Regions from separate parts of the Kitasatospora sp. NBC_00070 genome, predicted to be linked through region 1. Evidence: riboswitches for the same ligand, from Rfam matches in the RefSeq annotation. Region 1 holds a riboswitch; each other region holds the start of a gene.
What was found. A riboswitch is a leader RNA that binds a small molecule or an ion and turns the genes downstream of it on or off. The one in region 1 is predicted to bind cyclic di-AMP.

Region 1 (3,199 bases):
TACCGGTAGCACGAAAGGCGGACGCCAGGGCGCCGCTGTTCGGGTCGCCCACACGGCCCGAAGGACCCCCGAACCCGGCTCCCCGCACGGCCCCGGACGGTCGCATCAACGTCCGAATTCCGGACGGGCCGGGCCCGGCCGGGAAAAGGGGACGCGCCACCTGGCACACCGTCAGGTTCGCCGTCGGCGTACCCGGCGCTCCGGTCACGACCCCGTGAAACGCCAACAGGGCCCCGCGCACCGACGAGACCCTGCCGCACTGTCGGGGTGGCCGGATTCGAACCGACGGCCTTCCGCTCCCAAAGCGGACGCGCTACCAAGCTGCGCCACACCCCGTGGTGCCGAGAGGAAGCGTACACGCCGCCCAGGGCGCCCCATTGGTCATATCGGAGACCCGCCGGACACCCCGAACGGCCAAAGCGGTGTGCGAGCAACCGACCCGACCAGGTACGCTGACCCTGTCCTCGAGACCGGCAACGGGCCCGAGGTCGCCGTGTGCTCAGGCACCGCACGCGGGTGTAGCTCAATGGTAGAGCCCCAGTCTTCCAAACTGGTCACGCGAGTTCGATTCTCGTCACCCGCTCCAACACTTCGGCCCCCCGGTCAATGACCGGGGGGCCGAAGTCGTCTGAGCCGGGGTCAGACCCTGATCAGACGCTGACGCCGTGGGCGCGCAGGTACGCGACCGGGTCGATGTCGGAGCCGTAGGACGGGCCGGTGCGGACCTCGAAGTGCAGGTGCGGGCCGGTCACGTTGCCGGTGGCGCCGGAGAGGCCCAGCTGCTGGCCGGCCGAGACGGTCTGGCCGACCTTGACGGAGATCGAGGAGAGGTGGGCGTACTCGGAGTACTTGCCGTCGGCGTGCTTGACGACGACCTCGTTGCCGTAGGACCCGCCGTTGCCGGCCGAGACGACGGTGCCGGTGGTGATGGCCTTGACCACGGTGCCGGTCGAGGCACGGAAGTCGACGCCGGTGTGGTAGCCGCTGGACCAGGAGGAGCCGGAGGCGTGGTAGGCGGTGGAGGTGCCACCACTGACCGGGGCGACGTAACCGCCGGCCGCCACGGTGGCGGGCTTGGCGGCCTCGGTGGTGGCCGGGGCGGTGGTGGTCGACTTGGCCTTGGGGGCCGTGTCGGCCTTCGGAGCCGGGGTCGACTTGGAGCGGGACGCCTTGGTGGAGTCCGTGGTGCTCGTGGAAGAGGAGGAAGAGGACTTGGTCTCGGTCTTCGGCGCCTCGGCGGCCTTCGGGGCCTCCGCGGCGGGCTGCGGCGCGACGGCCGCGGCCTGGCCGGCGAGCGAGAGCTGCTGACCCGGGTAGATCAGGTTCGGGTTGCCACCGACCACCGAGCGGTTGTCCTGGTAGAGCTTCTCCCAGCCGCCGTCCACCTGCTTGGCGGTGGCGATCTTCGAGAGGGTGTCGCCGCTGACGACCTGGTAGCTGCTCGCGACCGGGGCGGCCGGAGCGGAGACCGGAGCCACGGTGGTGGCGGCGGTCTCGGTGGCGATGGTGGTGACGGCGGCGGCCGGGGCGGCCTGCGGCACGGAGGCGGCGGCGTGGCCCTGGTGGGCGCTGGCGGCGGCGACCGGCAGCGCGAAGGTGGCGCCGAGCACGCCGGTCGCGACGGCGATCCGGGTCAGGTGGGACAGCTGGACGCGACGGTGCTTGCCCTGTGCGGACATGGGGGTGGTCCTCTCCGACGCCTACGAGGTGAGCTGTCGGGTGCGGGCTGGAGATGCCCGGCCGCAGGAATGCGGCTTAACCCCAAGCCGTCCCGGTTCACACCGGTTCGGCGACTTACCTTGGGTCCCCCGCTCCTGCCATGCGTGCCTTGTACGAGGCGCCGGGCGGCGGCAGGACTCGGCGTTCCGCCCGGTTGAGCCCATCCGGTCGTTCACCGGACAGGCCTCGAAGCAAAGCCGATCGGCCGCCCGCTGGCAAGCCCCGGTTGAACGATGAACAAGGATGATCAGGGACGAAGGTCACTTCCGGTCCGGGACTTGCGACCCGGAGGGCCCGATTCGGCGACACTTCGTCCCCGATCGGTTCACGGAGGGTGGCCGATATCGCCGTCCGTACCCACCCGGTCCCGCTCCGCCAGCGCCGACAGTGACACCGCTCACGCCGGGCCGATACGCTCGCCACGGTCGCGCTCGAACGAAGGTGTTCGAAGCGCCGTCGAGCAGAGTTCTGTCGAGCGAGGAGCCCCGTCTGTGCGCCCCGAGGAACGGCTGGCCGTCATCCAGCGCGCGGCGGTCCGCGAGCTGGCCCGGCTCGGCCAGGAGTTCACCGCCGACGGTCCGCTGCTGCGCGGGCCCGGCACCACGGCGGTGGCGTTCCGGGAGCACGACGAGCACGGCACCGGCGGCGGCCACGTCGACCTCGGCTACGTGCTGCGGCTCGGCCAGGGCGACGCGCCGGTGATCTGGGACTGCGCGGCCGGCGTCGGCGGCACCGAGGTGGAGCGGCTGGACAGCGCGGTGCGGATGTGGGCGGGCACCACGGCGAGTGCCGTGGTCGGCCTGCTGACCGGCGGCGGCGACCACTACGACGCCCCCGAACTCCCGGGCTGGCACGTCGTGCAGGGCCCGGCCGCGGTGTTCGGCGTCGACACCGACCCGCTGTTCGACTGGGTCGCCGAGCGGGATCTCGGCCCGGTGCTGGCCGCCGCCGTGCTGCCGGAGCTGGCCGAGCGTCAGGTCAACGGCGTGAAGCTGTTCTTCGGCGGCAAGGCGGGCGACGACGTCGCCGAGGTCCGGATCAACGGGACGGTCTGCGAGTCGGCCTCCACCACGCTGCGCGCGCTGGACTGGCCGCGCGGTGAACGGCTGTGCTGGGCCCGGCTGTTCCTGCTGCTGGTCGCCGAGCATCCGGTGACGGAGACCCCGGGACAGGCCGAACCCCCGCCGCGGCGCGGCCGGTTGGGCCGCTGGTGGCGGGGCCGTCGCTGAGACCGGCCGAAGCCGGCCCGACCCGGGTCAGGCGCGCCAGGTCAGCTGGCGACCGAGGAGATGGTCTGGGCGAGTTGGGTCAGGAAGTCCTGGATCGGCTTGGCCGCCGTGGACTGGCTCAGCATGAAGCCGAAGAGCGCGGCCATGACCGCGTGACTGGTCTTCAACTGCTTGTTGCGGATGAAGATGACCACGATGATCCCGAACAGGACCAGCGCTGAGACGGAGAAGGCCACCAGGACTCACTTCCT
Region 2 (3,199 bases), 4.0 Mb from region 1:
TTCCCGTCCCACTCGGCATACGTCCCGGACTTCCCCGGTGACGCGGACACCGAGTACCGGACGACACTCACGGCGGATGATCTCGGCGGAGTGTGGGGCGTGCAGACGTTCGTCATCGGCCTGGCGGTGCCGGACGTGACACACGTGATCCACGAACAGGACGACGGCACGACAACCGCCTGGTTCTACGGGCTCGGTGACAGGTCATGGGCAGCGGTTGTGTGGCGTAAGGGCCAGTCGGAGACCACCGTGTACCAGGCCGGCCCCCGTCGGTTGTGGCAGGCCGTCGAACGTGCTGTTCGGTGGTGGCAGGCCGAAGGCCGGCCGGGAGTCGAACGCTTCGGCCTGACCGTGGCGGCCGGTCACCAGGTCCCGTGGCTCGACCAGCCGGACAGCCAGGTCCCGCAGCACAGGTGATTCGGACTCCCGGTTCCCGTTCGCCTCAACGTGAGGGCGCAGGGTTCAACAACCAGTGGCCGGGCCCCGCTTTCCGGCCGTACGTCGCGTGGCAGGACCTGACGTCAGGTCAGTGCAACGACGGGGCCGCCCGTCCCCGGGGAGTGGGGGCGGGCGGCCGTGGGGGAGCGGTCAGCAGCCGAAGTTGACCTTGTAGAAGGTCGCGTAGTGGTCGGAGGTGTAGTAGTCCTCGTGGAAGACCTTGCCGGTGACGATCCGTCGGGCGCCCCGGGTCGACGACCCCGGCGTCTTGACGGTGTACTCGTGGTAGTAGCCGGTGGACTGGCTCGGCAGCACGCCCTCCCGGTTCTGGAAGACGATGCCGTCCTGGCTGTACGGGAACGGGCCGCCCGCGTCGATCAGCCGGATGGTGTCCCGACCCTGGCTCGGCAGCGCCGTCAGGCAGACGCTCCCGCTGACCTTGGCGGAGGCGTCGGTGGCGAACACGGCGGTGGGGGCCAGGGCGACCAGGCCGACCATCGCGACGGAAGCGGCACGGGTCTGCAACGCGCGTAGAGTGATTCGCATGGCTGTCATTGTGAGGGCATGTCAGAACGCTGCGGAAGGGCTGCGGAAACACTTCACCCGCGCGTAACTACCGTGGAACTCCTGCGACTTGTCGTGTACCGCGAGCGATCGAAGTGTCGAACAAGGGTGCCGGGCGAGGGTGGGGCCGACCCGGGGCCCGGCGGTCGCGGTCGGCCGGGTGCAGTCGGCCCGCACCGGTCGGGGGCCCGCCAAACCTGATGTGAGGCAACTCTCGTTGTCGATGGACAGGCGATCTGCCTAGCCTGCATGGAGTCGTCCGCACCTACGCGGACCTCGTCGCCGGGACGCCGAGTCCTGTCCACCCGGTGCCGGGTACCCGATCACCGAAACATGGGCAGGAGCGGGGGAACCAGGTCAGTCTGCGCTCTCCCCTGCTCCGGTACGGGGGTCGCTCGGGGTGAAGCCGCACCCACTGCGGCCGGGCGATTCCTCTCGCCCGAACCCGACAGCTCACCTCGCAGGCGTCGCAGAGGACCTGCCCATGCGCATCGCCCTTACCCCCGCACGCCTCGGTGCGGCCGCCCTGGTGGCGGTACCCCTGGTCGCCACCGGCCTGGCCGGTCAGGCACAGGCGGCCACCGCCGTCACGCAGGACCGGCTCACCCTCAGCTCGACGGCCGCGAACACCGCGACCAAGGCGGGTCTGACCGTGCACTCCAGCGCCTGCTTCACCGCGAAGACGCTCGGCGTCGGCGTCCGGGACGCGGCCGGCCGGAACCTCGACTTCCCCGGCAACGCCAGCAACGTGCAGATCTGCCCGGGCGGCGTGAACTTCACCAGCGGGGCCCGGACGCTGCCCGCCGGGACGTACACCCAGTTCGGCTTCTGGCAGGACCAGGGCGGGAGTTGGCACAACCTGCCGTCGCAGAAGCTGACCGTCGGCGGCACGGTCGCCCCCACGCCGACCCCGACGCCGACGCCGACTCCCACCCCGACGCCGACTCCCACCCCGACGGTGGGCGGCTCGCCGATCCCCGGCAAGGCGCTGACCTGGTCGGAGGAGTTCGACAGCTCGATCGCCTGGGGCTCCAAGTGGGTCGGTGACCGCAGCAGCGCGTACCGCTACGGCAACCACAACCCGGACGACAACAAGCTCGACTGGCTGAACCCCGGCGGCGTCTCGGTCTCCGGCGGCGTGGCCACCTTCACCGCGAAGCCGTCCACGCACACCCTGGAGAGCGGCAAGCAGGCCTGGGACACCGGGCTGCTCACCACCGAGTACTCCTCCCAGGGCTTCCAGGTGAAGACCGGCGACTACGCCGAGACCCGGGTCAAGCTGCCGGCCGGCTCCGGAGCCTGGCCCGCGCTGTGGACCTGGAAGGACGGCAACGGGGAGATCGACAGCTTCGAGTACCACCCCGACAACGCGGCGCTGCTGGAGCTGACCAACCACGTCAAGTCCGGCCTGAAGTACCACACCGACGCGAACGCGGTCGGCCCCGACAAGTGGGTCACCATCGGGACCTACTACGGGGCCAACTCCGTCGACTGGTACGTGAACGGGACCAAGGTCTTCTCCGACGGCACCGGTGTCGGGGCGAACTGGTCGGCCTACCTGATCCTCAACCTCTCGGTGGGCGCCGGGCAGTACCACCCGGGGCCCAGCGGCAGCGCGCCGATCAGCTTCGCCTCGGACTACGTCCGGGTCTACCGCTGACCGTGAGCTGAGCTCGGGTCAGCCGACGGTCAGCGTGAACGGCGTGCTGTTGTTCGCGGGGTTGTGATCGTCCACGCTGACCACCCTGACGTGCCCCTCGGCCACCGTGCCGGGGGGCACGTCGGCGTCCGCCCGGACCGGTACCAGCGCGGTCGCGGTCTCCAGCGGGGGCAGCCCGCCGCCGAAGGTGCACTGCACGACCTGGTCGGACAGGGCCCGGCAGCCGGCCGGGAAGTACGGCCCCTCGGCGGTGAACCCGGCCGGCAGGTCGACCAGCACGGTGAACGGCGAGGCCGTCCGCTGCGGGCCGACGTTGGCGACGAAGCCGTGCACGGTGGTGGTCCCGCCCGGCGCGACCGCGTCCGGGTCCAGCCGGACCACCATGAGGTCGGAGCCGGAGGGCGCCGCGCCCGCCGTCGTGGCGCCGAGCATCAGCGCCGCCGAGGCGGCCAGGCCCGCCATCACCCATCTGGTCACTGTCATCACCTGTCTGCCGAATGCGGTCGTCCCGCTACGCACTGTAGCGGCGCGACGCGG
Region 3 (3,199 bases), 2.2 Mb from region 1:
CGTCCGTCATGGCCTTCCAGCCGTCCCAGTCCTGCTCGTCCAGCGGGTCCTCGATCGAGACCAGCGGGTACGCGGCGACCAGCTCGGCGTAGTACGCGATCAGCTCGGCGGAGGAGAGCGCCTTGCCCTCGAACTGGTAGGCGCCGTCCTTGAAGAACTCGGAGGCGGCGACGTCCAGGGCGAGCGCGACGTCCTTGCCCGGGGTGTAGCCGGCCTTCTTGATGGCCTCGACGATGAGGTCGAGCGCCTCGCGGTTGGAGTCGAGGTTCGGCGCGAAGCCGCCCTCGTCGCCCAGACCGGTGGAGAGGCCGCGCTCCTTCAGCACGCCCTTGAGCGTGTGGTAGACCTCGACGCCCCAGCGGACGGCCTCGGAGAAGGACTCCGCGCCGATCGGCGCGATCATGAACTCCTGGATGTCGACGTTGGAGTCGGCGTGCGACCCACCGTTGAGGATGTTCATCATCGGGACGGGCAGCACGTGCGCGTTCGGGCCACCGAGGTAGCGGAACAGCGGCAGGTCGCTGGCCTCGGAGGCGGCGTGCGCCACGGCGAGCGAGACACCGAGGATCGCGTTGGCACCGAGCGAGGACTTGTCCGGGGTGGCGTCCAGGTCGAGCATGGCCTGGTCGATCAGGCGCTGCTCGGTGGCGTCGTAGCCGACCAGCTCCGGGCCGATCTGCTCGATGACGGCCAGCACGGCCTTCTCGACACCCTTGCCGAAGTAGCGGTTCTTGTCGCCGTCACGCAGCTCGAGGGCCTCGAAGGCACCGGTGGAGGCGCCCGACGGGACGGCGGCACGGCCGGTGCTGCCGTCGTCCAGACCGACCTCGACCTCGACCGTGGGGTTGCCACGGGAGTCGAGAATCTCACGGGCTACGACGACATCAATGGACGGCACGTGGCATCTCCTTGACGGAAGCGGGATGTGTTGTCGTTACGACCAGAGCCTAACCGCACCGGAGCCCGGGGCCACGCTGACCTTGGTCCCGTCTCACCGTGTGGCCCGGCTACTCATCGGTAGTTCACCTGAATGACCGCAAACGGGGCCGTACCACCCGGAAGTGGTACGGCCCCTGCTGACGGAGTGTCGCGGGAGTTCCGCGTCAGCCGAGCTTGAGCAGCTGGCCCGGCAGGATCAGGTCGGGGTCGCCACCGATGGTGGACCGGTTGGCCTGGTAGACCTGCTGCCAGTCCTGGCCGTGCGCGGCGGCGATGTCCGAGAGCGTGTCGCCGGACTTGACGGTGTATCCGCCGGTGGCGGGCGCCGGGGCGGCGTGCTTCGGCGTGCTGACCTTCGGCGCGTCCACCTTCGGGGTGGCGGGCTTCGGCGCGGTCTCCTGCTTCGGTGCGGCGGCCTTCGGGGTGGCCTTCGGCGCCGGGGTACGGGTCTCCGAGCGGGAGGACTTGCCGGCCGAGGTGTCGACCTGGGCGGCCGAACCACCCTTGCTCAGGCCGGCCTTGACGGAGCAGACCGGCCAGGCGCCGGGGCCCTGCGAGGCGAGCACCTTCTCGGCGACCGCGATCTGCTGGCCCTTGCTGGCCTGGTTGGCCTGCGGGGCGTAGGACTGACCGCCGAACGCCTTCCAGGTGCTCGGGGTGAACTGGAGGCCACCGTAGAACCCGTTGCCGGTGCTGATGCCCCAGTCGCCGCCGCTCTCGCACTGGGCGACCTTGTCCCAGGTGTCGACCGGGGCGGCGTGCGCGCCGGTGGCGGTCAGCAGCGGGAGTGCGAGGCCGACGCCCGCGACACCCGCCACGGCGATGGCCTTCTCGGTCTGCGTACGACGACGATGACGGCCCGAACCGGTGAAGAGCATGAAGAAGTCCCTCTCCGCACGCCTGCGAGGTGAGCTGTCGGGTTCGGACCGGGAGGTGGCCCGGCCGCCACTGCTGGCGGCTTCACCCCAAGCCGTGGGGGACGGCGACTTACCTGGGTCCCCCGCCCCTGCCCAAGGGTCTGGTCGGTGTCCCGGCAGCGCGGCGGGCAGGATTCGGCGTTCCGCGCTCGGGGTTCGCAGCTGCGAACACCAGGGAGAGTAAGCAGATGACCCGATGGATCACAAGCTTATGTCGAACAGATCACACAGAAATCACGCTCCGCTGCGGGTCGTCCACAAACCATACTGGTATGTCCGGATTGATGTGTACTCAGATCACGCCTGATCAGATCTGACCGACACGCCGTCAGTGCGGGTCGGTGACCTCCGGCGTGAACGAGACCGGCAACTCCCGCAGCCCGCGCATGATCAGCCCGCCCCGCCAGCGCAGCTCCTCCGGTTCGGCGGCCAGTTGGAGGTCGGGCAGCCTGGTCAGCAGCGTGGCCAGGGCGAATTGACCCTCCAGCCGGGCCAGCGGGGCACCGATGCAGTAGTGGATGCCGTGCCCGAACCCCAGGTGCGGGTTGTCCTTGCGGGCCAGGTCCAGGGTGTTCTCCGCGGCGAACCTGGCCGGGTCCCGGTCGGCCGCCGCCAGCACCACCAACACCGGGTCGCCGACCGGGATGTCCACCCCGCCGATGGTGAGCGGCTCGGTGGCGAACCGCCAGGTGGCCAGCTCCACCGGGCCGTCGTAGCGCAGCAGTTCCTCCACCGCCGTGGCCAGCAGCGCCGTCTCGCCGCGCTGCACCGACTCCTGCAACAGGGCGCGCTGGGCCGGGTTGCGGAGCAGCGCGTAGGTGCCGTTGCCGATCAGGTTGATGGTGGTCTCGAAGCCGGCGAACAGCAGGATGAAGGCCATCGCCGCGGCCTCGTTCTCGGTCAGGTGCTCACCGTGGTCGCTCGCCCGGATCAGCCCGGAGATCAGGTCGTCGCCCAGGTCGGCCCGCTTCCGGTGGATCAGCTCCAGCAGGTAGGTCCGGATCCGCTTCACCGCCCGGCCCACCCCGCCGCGCTGCCCGCCGTGGTGGCGGATCATCGCCCCGGCCCAGTCCCGCAGGTCGTCCTGGTCCTCCGGCGGCACCCCGAGCAGGTCGCAGATCGCGTAGATGGGGAGCGGGAAGGCGAACTCGTGGATCAGGTCGGCCGACCCGCGGGCCGCGAAGTCGTCGATCAGCCGGTCCGTCAGCTGCTGCACCCGGGGCTCGAACTCGGCCACCCGGCGCGGCGTGAACGCCTTCGACACCAGCCGCCGCAGCCGGGTGTGGTCCGGCGGGTCGATGTTCAGCAGATGCGTCATCAGATCCGCCTGCCGCTCGCCCGGG
Region 4 (3,199 bases), 1.2 Mb from region 1:
GTGCCCCGCCTCGGTGCGTCCGGTCAGCCCTCCTGGACGGGCGGGCCGACCCGGTCAGTCGGTCGGCGGCTCGTCGGGGGCCGCGCGCAGCTCGGCCAGCTCGGCCTCCAGCTCGGCGACCCGGCTGTTCAGGCGCTGGACGTCCTGGACCGCGTCCAGGTAGTTCGCCTTGTGCCGCTTCGCGACCTCGCTGAGGGTGTCGACCCGGTCGGCGAACGCGTCGCGCTCGACGGCCAGCGGCTGGACGGCGGTGTGGAAGACCGCCTCGGCGATCCAGTCCGCCCAGGCGTTGATGTGCTGGGTGCCGGCGGCGCCGCCGAGGTCGGCGTTCTGCAGACCCTGGAGCATCGCGGGCCGGATGGTCTCGGCGATCCGCTGGGTCGCGGTGGGCGGCACGGTCATGGCTGGTCCTCGCGGTCGAACTGTGGGCTGGCAACTCCGCGACATGACCGACGAAGCGAAGGCGCACATCACCGCCAGGATAATCGCTGCGGGCAGGCCGCTGCCCCGGAGCCGACCAGGGTCTCCGGGGCAGCGGCCTGGGGTGCGTCAGACGCGACCGGCGAAGTCCGGCGCCCAGTTGGCGATGGACTCGGTCTTCACGCCCGCCCGCGGGTTGGCGGCCTCGACGTACTTGCCGTCGCCGATGTAGAGGGCGACGTGGTAGACGCCGGAGTTGCTGCCGTTGTTCGACCAGAACAGCAGGTCGCCGGCCTGGAGGTTGTCCAGCGAGACCCGGGTGCTGGCGTCCGCCTGGTCGTTGGCGACCCGGGGCAGCGAGATGCCGGCCTGGCGGAAGGCCGCCTGGGTCAGACCCGAGCAGTCCCAGCCGCCGTTGCTGCTGCCGCCGTAGACGTACGCCTGGCCGAGCTTGGACATCGCGAAGTTGATCGCGGCGGCCTTGCTGCCGGTCGCCGCCACCGCGGTGGTGGCGGTGGAGCCGGACGCGGCCTTGGTGCTCTTGGTGGTCTTGGCGCCGGTACCGGCCGACGACGAACTCGGCGCCGGGGCGGTCGACTTCGGCGCGCTGGTCACCACGGTGGTGGTGCCGCCGAGGGCCAGCTGCTGGCCCGGGTAGATCATGTCCGGACCCTCGGACAGGATCGCCTTGTTCAGCTCGTAGAGCTTCTCCCAGCCGCCCTCGACGTTCTGGCTCTGCGCGATGGTGGAGAGCCAGTCACCGGCGACCACGGTGTAGCTCTTGGCCGCGGTGGTCGTGGTGGTGGTCTGCTGCTCGGCCGCCTTCGGCGCCGGGGTGGCCGCCTTGGGGGTGGTGGCCTTCGGCGTGGTGGTCTTGGCGGTGGTGCCGGTCGAGGAGGTGTCGACCTGGGCGGCGCCGCCGCCCTTGGTCAGTCCGGCCTGCACGGAGCAGACCGGCCAGGCGCCGGGGCCCTGGGAGGCGAGCACCTTCTCGGCGATCGCGATCTGCTGGCCCTTGCTGGCCTGGTTGGCCTGGGCGGCGTACTGCTTGCCACCGAACTCGGCCCAGGTGCTGGAGGTGAACTGGAGGCCGCCGTAGAAGCCGTTGCCGGTGTTGATGCTCCAGTCGCCGGTGGACTCGCACTGGGCGACCTTGTCCCAGGTGGAGACGGTGGCGGCGGACGCGGAACCGGCGGTGAGGCACGGGACCGAGAGGCCGATGCCGACCACACCGGTCGCGGCGATCAGACGGCGGGTGCGCTTGGACGCGCTGCTGGACAGCATGAAGATGCGTTCCTCTCCCACGCCTGCGAGGTGAGCTGTCGGATTCGGGCTGGAGTTGCCCGGCCGTGCGTGAGCACGGCTTCACCCCAAGCCTGAAATCGGTCAAATCGGACCAATTGCAGGCGACTTACCTGTGGTTCCCCCGCCCCTGCCATGGTGTTTTGCTCTGCTGCCTGTTCATCCGATGGCAGGACTCGGCGTTCCGGATGAACTGGGTCCGTGTGGCCACGAACAGGGGAGCACGTTAGACAGACTTAAGTTCAAACCGCAAACCTCTGTGATGTGGATCATGCTTTCTTTATGGAACCTTCATGATGCTGAAGTGTCCGTTCCGGTGATGGGTTTCGATCGAATCTGATCAAATCCCTTCCCGTTCAAGGGACTTGCCTATGCTTCAGGCGAGGCGGCCGCAGGCGCGGCCCGGGGGAGGGGTGCGCGGCACCATGCGGCACGCGAAGAGGCCCGGAGCGGGACCGGAAGATAACGACTCGGCAAAGACCGGGCGCAGAAAGCTACTCGGCTGGATCGCGGCCGGCACGGCGGCCGCCGCGATCGGGGTGGAGGAGCTGGTCCGGCACACCGGTGACGCCCCTGACGTCGCCTCGGCTCCGCCGCCGCCCACGCCCGGGGCCGCCCACTCGCACGGTGACCCGCTGCCGTCCGCCTCCCCGGAGCCGTCGCCTTCGCCCTCCCCGGAACCGAGCCGGCCGGCTCGTCCGTGGTCGGACCCGGCCGGCTGGGGCGGCAAGCTGCCCGGCCCGGCCGCCGCCGTCCGGATCGCCGACCACGTGGTGCTGGACGGCGATGCGGCGGTCGGCTCGTTGGTGGTCGAAGCATCCGGTTCGCTGACCTTCGCGGCCGACCGCTCGGTGGTGCTCAGCTCGGCGGGCAACGTCGAGGTCAAGGGCAGTCTGACGCTGGCCCCGGCCGACGCCGCCCTGCACACCCTGCGGTTCCCCGACGTGGACGAACGGCGCTTCCAGGGCGGTGGTATGACGCTGATGCCGGACGACACCGGTCTCTGGGTCACCGGGGCCGGCTACCTCCGACTGGACGGCGCCGCCAGGACGGCCTGGGTGCGCGCCACCGGCGCGCTGAAGGCCGGCGACACCCGGATCACCCTGGCCACCGAGCCGACCGGCTGGCGCCCCGGTGACGAGCTCGCCGTCACCCCGACCGGGGCGCCCGCCGGCGACGGTTTCTCGGAGCGGTACGACCTGCGGACCATCGCCTCGATCAGCGGCGGTACGGTCACCCTGGACGGCCCGCTGAAGTACCCGCATCCCCGGGTGGCGACCGGAGGGGGCGTCACCGTCGGGGCGGAAGTGCTGAATTTAACCCGTAATGTCCGAATCGAGGGCACCGAGAAGGGCCGCGCCCACGTCCACCTGACCAGCTCCCGGAAGTCCGACGTCCGGCACGCCGCGCTGCGCTGGCTCGGACCGCGCGGCCCCGGCAAGGACCAGTGGAACGGCAAGGCGGTCACCGAGCCGGT

Region 2: it holds a riboswitch for cyclic di-AMP, as region 1 does, so the genes downstream of both, OHV05_RS28285 (hypothetical protein) here and OHV05_RS10490 (peptidoglycan DD-metalloendopeptidase family protein) in region 1, are expected to answer to the same signal.
Region 3: it holds a riboswitch for cyclic di-AMP, as region 1 does, so the genes downstream of both, OHV05_RS20670 (transglycosylase family protein) here and OHV05_RS10490 (peptidoglycan DD-metalloendopeptidase family protein) in region 1, are expected to answer to the same signal.
Region 4: it holds a riboswitch for cyclic di-AMP, as region 1 does, so the genes downstream of both, OHV05_RS05070 (transglycosylase family protein) here and OHV05_RS10490 (peptidoglycan DD-metalloendopeptidase family protein) in region 1, are expected to answer to the same signal.

The regions. Positions count from the first base shown of each region.
Region 1 covers NZ_CP108247.1:2,265,275-2,268,473, forward strand. The annotation lists tRNA gene OHV05_RS10480 (tRNA-Pro) at 263-336, opposite strand; tRNA gene OHV05_RS10485 (tRNA-Gly) at 513-586, shown strand; gene OHV05_RS10490 (peptidoglycan DD-metalloendopeptidase family protein) at 651-1,679, opposite strand; cyclic di-AMP (ydaO/yuaA leader) riboswitch at 1,685-1,873, opposite strand; gene OHV05_RS10495 (DUF6348 family protein) at 2,211-2,948, shown strand; gene OHV05_RS10500 (hypothetical protein) at 2,990-3,184, opposite strand.
Region 2 covers NZ_CP108247.1:6,219,738-6,222,936, forward strand. The annotation lists gene OHV05_RS28275 (methyltransferase domain-containing protein) at 1-417, shown strand, start outside; gene OHV05_RS28280 (ribonuclease domain-containing protein) at 589-936, opposite strand; cyclic di-AMP (ydaO/yuaA leader) riboswitch at 1,317-1,484, shown strand; gene OHV05_RS28285 (hypothetical protein) at 1,487-2,662, shown strand; gene OHV05_RS28290 (hypothetical protein) at 2,681-3,139, opposite strand.
Region 3 covers NZ_CP108247.1:4,470,991-4,474,189, reverse strand. The annotation lists gene eno (phosphopyruvate hydratase) at 1-898, opposite strand, end outside; gene OHV05_RS20670 (transglycosylase family protein) at 1,104-1,817, opposite strand; cyclic di-AMP (ydaO/yuaA leader) riboswitch at 1,823-1,973, opposite strand; gene OHV05_RS20665 (cytochrome P450) at 2,185-3,199, opposite strand, start outside.
Region 4 covers NZ_CP108247.1:1,081,794-1,084,992, reverse strand. The annotation lists gene OHV05_RS05075 (hypothetical protein) at 55-402, opposite strand; gene OHV05_RS05070 (transglycosylase family protein) at 550-1,725, opposite strand; cyclic di-AMP (ydaO/yuaA leader) riboswitch at 1,712-1,914, opposite strand; gene OHV05_RS05065 (hypothetical protein) at 2,148-3,199, shown strand, end outside.